Regions from separate parts of the Pantoea sp. X-Soil-OKNW-556 genome, predicted to be linked through region 1. Evidence: predicted binding sites of a transcription regulator. Region 1 holds the regulator's gene; the other holds the start of a gene.

Region 1 (2,203 bases):
CGCGCTGCGCCTCTGCGGCGGCAAAGCAGTGCTGATAATGTTGTTCGATGGCTTCCAGCAGCGACAGCTGTTTTTCCCGCCCGGACTGTCCGGCCTGGCTGCGCAAAATATCGCGCGGGCGCAGATAAGGGATGGCGCACAGCAGCGCGCCTGGCGTACCGTCGCGCTGCTTCAGGGTCAGCATCTGCTGCTCGCCCTGCGGCGTAGCGCTGGTGATCACCTGCGTGTTGAGGCAGGCAAGCAGTTCGCGTGATTCATTGAGCGTTGCCACCGAATCGTGGTTCCCTGCCAGAACGATCAACTGGCAGCGGCTGGCCTGCAACGCCACCACGAAGCGGTTAAACATTTCACGCGCATAGCTTGGCGGTGAGCCGGTATCAAACAGGTCACCGGCGATAATCAGCGCATCCACCTGATGCTGGTCAATCTGCTGGCGCAGCCAGTCGAGAAATGCCTGATGTTCAGCAGCGCGACTTTTGCTGTAAAAGAACTGGCCCAGATGCCAGTCTGCCGTATGGATGATGCGCATGGATGCTCCCTGCCAGAAAAAGCGATGGGGAATTATAACGACTTCACCACGAAAGCAAAAAAAACGCCTCACGGCTGTCACATTTCTGTTTTTCCACTAAATTTCCAGGGTTGGGTTTTTCATAAAAGTGTCATAAAACTGACGCATAATGACGCCGCAAATCCCAGTGACAGCCGTCATATCAGCAGGAGTAATAATGGCTAAGCGCATTTTGGTTGTGGAAGACGAAGCTCCCATCCGTGAAATGTTATGTTTCGTGCTGGAACAGAACGATTACCAGCCGATTGAGGCGGAAGATTATGACAGCGCAGTAGGGAAGCTCATCGAACCCTGGCCGGATTTGATTTTGCTGGACTGGATGTTACCCGGCGGTAGCGGTATCCAGTTTATCAAGCACCTGAAACGTGAAGCCATGACGCGCGATATTCCGGTGATGATGCTGACGGCGCGTGGCGAAGAAGAAGATCGTGTACGCGGTCTGGAAGTGGGCGCTGACGATTACATCACCAAACCGTTCTCCCCGAAAGAGTTGATGGCGCGTATCAAAGCGGTGATGCGGCGTATTTCGCCGATGGCGGTGGAAGAGGTGATTGAGATGCAGGGACTGAGCCTCGACCCGTCATCACATCGCGTGATGTCCGAAGCCACGCCGCTGGAGATGGGACCGACTGAGTACAAATTGCTGCACTTCTTTATGACGCACCCGGAACGCGTTTACAGCCGCGAACAACTGCTGAACCATGTCTGGGGCACCAATGTGTATGTCGAAGATCGTACTGTCGATGTGCATATCCGTCGTTTACGTAAAGCGCTGGAGGTCTCCGGCCACGATCGCATGGTACAAACCGTACGCGGAACAGGGTATCGTTTCTCTGCTCGCTACTAAACGGAGTCTTTACCGTGCTGGAACGACTCTCCTGGAAGAGATTATTGACCGAACTGGTGCTGGTCTGTCTGCCGGCACTGATTTTAGGTCTGGTATTTGGCTATCTCCCCTGGCTGCTGCTGATCGCGGTCTTGGGTTTGCTGTTGTGGCATTTCTGGAACCTGATGCGACTCTCCCATTGGTTATGGGTTGATCGATCCATGACGCCGCCCGGTGGACGCGCCAGCTGGGAACCGCTGTTTTACGGGCTGTATCAAATGCAGTTGCGTAACCGTCGTCGTCGTCGCGAGCTGGGCAACCTGATCAAACGCTTTCGCAGCGGTGCGGAATCGCTGCCGGATGCGGTGGTGCTGACCACCGAAGAGGGTATCATTTTCTGGTGTAACGGCCTGGCGCAACAGCATCTCGGCCTGCGTTGGCCGGAAGACAATGGTCAGAACATCCTCAACTTGCTGCGCTATCCTGAATTCTCCCGCTATATCCGCCAGCGTGACTTTAATAAGCCGCTGACGTTGGTGCTGAATAATCAACGTCATATGGAGTTTCGCGTGATGCCCTATAGCGAAGGGCAGTGGCTGATGGTGGCGCGTGATGTGACGCAAATGCATCAACTGGAGGGCGCGCGACGTAACTTCTTCGCCAACGTCAGCCATGAGTTGCGTACCCCGCTGACGGTGTTGCAAGGCTATCTGGAGATGATGAACGATTCGGTGATGAACGAACGTTCACGCAGCAAAGCGTTGCAAACCATGACGGAGCAAACACGACGTATGGATAGCCTGGTGAAG
Region 2 (2,203 bases), 3.1 Mb from region 1:
GCGTGGTGGAAACCGGCATCCCGGTGTAGCTGGCAATGCCAATCGACACCGCTGCCGTCACCTGCGCTGACATACCCTGCGCGTAGGTCATGCCTTTCTTACCAATCTTCTCACCGATAGTGGTCGCCACACGACGCCAGCCAATCATGGTGCCGACGCCAAGCGCCAGGGCTACGGCCATGATGATCCACACCGGCGCATACTCAACGGTTCCCAACAGATCGCTTTTCAGCTTGTTCAGGAAACGCTGGTCGTCAGCGCTGGTTTCCGGCAGCTTCGCCGCTTTATCGGCGGTATCGGAGATGCACAGCAGCAGACGACGCATCTGGCTGCGCTGGTCAGGTGTCAGGTCACTGTAGCTTTGCAGATTGTTCAGTAAGCCCTGAGCTCGCTGAATCGCTGGCAGCGCACGGGCGCTATCGCAGTGGAATTCATGCGGGCCATTGATGGACTCTTCTGGCGCAGGCACCGCAGGCGGCACCATCTGCACGATGTGCGTCAGGGTTTCGCTGTGCTGCTGGTAGTACTGCTCCAGATGGTTGACGGCATCACGGGTACGGGTGATGTCATAACCGGAGGCATTCATGTTGACCACGAAACCCGCAGGTGCGACACCAATCAGCACCAGCATGATCAGGCCAATGCCTTTCTGACCATCGTTCGCACCGTGTGAATAGCTTACGCCAATGGCGGAAACAATCAGGGCGATACGCGTCCAGAATGGCGGCTTTTTCTTGCCGTCGATTTTCTCGCGATCGGCTGGCGTCATATGAATACGCGAGCGTTTCTTGGTGCTGCTCCAGTAGCGGCGCAGCAGGAAAATCAGGCTACCGGCAATCACCAGACCGACAATCGGCGACAGGATCAGGGAAAGGAAGATATTCAGAACTTTTGGCAGGTTGAGCGCATCAACCACCGACGTTCCGGTCATCAGAGCATTGGTCAGACCGATACCAATAATGGCACCAATCAGGGTATGGGAGCTGGACGCCGGCAGGCCAAGATACCAGGTGCCGAGGTTCCAGATAATCGCAGCCAGCAGCATGGAGAACACCATAGCCAGGCCGTGAGCTGAACCAACATTTAATAGCAGATCGGTGGGGAGCATATGAACAATGGCATAGGCCACGCTCAAACCGCCCAGCAAAACACCGAAAAAGTTGAAAACACCTGCCATCACAACCGCCAGCTGCGCCCGCATCGCACGGGTGTAGATAACTGTCGCGACCGCGTTGGCTGTGTCGTGGAAACCGTTGATTGCTTCGTAAAACAATACAAACAGCAGGGCAAGAACCAATAACAGGCCGGTACTCAGGTCAAGACCAGCAAACAGATGTAGCATAAACGTTACGCCATTTTGGAGGACATGAACGCGGCGCATTATCCGCGACAACGTGCTGTATGGGAAAGGGAAATATAGTCTTTTTTTGTCTTAATGTTGCCAGTCACACGCCTAAACAAGGGAAAAATGCCGAAATATGAGTCATTTACAATATGACATATTTACGGCATTTTTTTGACACTGGCGTCAAAGAGGACAGATCACTACAATCAGCGCCTTTCGGGTGAAGTGAGAAAAAGCAGTGGAAAAGTTTGACGTTATCATTGTTGGCGCGGGTGCTGCGGGCATGTTCTGTGCTGCACAGGCCGGACAGCGTGGCCTGCGTGTGCTGCTGCTTGATAACGGCAAAAAAGCGGGCCGCAAAATTCTGATGTCGGGCGGCGGACGCTGCAATTTCACCAATATGTATACCGAACCCGCAGCTTACCTGTCGCACAACCCGCATTTCTGTAAATCTGCGCTGGCGCGCTATACCCAGTGGGACTTTATCGATCTGGTCAATCGTCACGGCATCGCATATCACGAGAAAACGCTGGGCCAGTTGTTCTGCGATGATTCGGCGCAGCAAATCGTGGATATGCTGCTGGCCGAGTGTGAAGCCGGACAGGTGACGCTCCGGTTGCGCAGCGAAGTGCTGAGCGTGCAGCGTGACGACGCAGGCTACACCCTGCAACTGAACGGCATGACGGTGCAGGCGGAGAAGTTGGTGATCGCCAGCGGTGGCTTATCGATGCCGGGGCTGGGAGCTTCACCGTTCGGTTATAAAGTGGCGGAGCAGTTTGGTTTGAAAGTGTTCCCGACGCGCGCTGCGCTGGTGCCTTTTACTCTGCATAAACCGCTGCTGGAACAATTGAACACCTT

What was found. The regulator PhoB, encoded in region 1, activates phosphate uptake and scavenging genes when phosphate is short. The targets are predictions, from matches to a motif close to CTGTCATAAAACTGNCNNAT.
Region 2: the regulator PhoB is predicted to act here: its motif matches at 1,504-1,523, upstream of pitA (inorganic phosphate transporter PitA).

What each region holds. Positions count from the first base shown of each region.
Region 1 is NZ_AP035990.1:1,057,996-1,060,198, forward strand. It holds gene sbcD (exonuclease subunit SbcD) at 1-529, opposite strand, end outside; gene phoB (phosphate response regulator transcription factor PhoB) at 726-1,415, shown strand; gene phoR (phosphate regulon sensor histidine kinase PhoR) at 1,430-2,203, shown strand, end outside.
Region 2 is NZ_AP035990.1:4,195,911-4,198,113, reverse strand. It holds gene pitA (inorganic phosphate transporter PitA) at 1-1,342, opposite strand, end outside; gene AC6I8T_RS19585 (BaiN/RdsA family NAD(P)/FAD-dependent oxidoreductase) at 1,584-2,203, shown strand, end outside.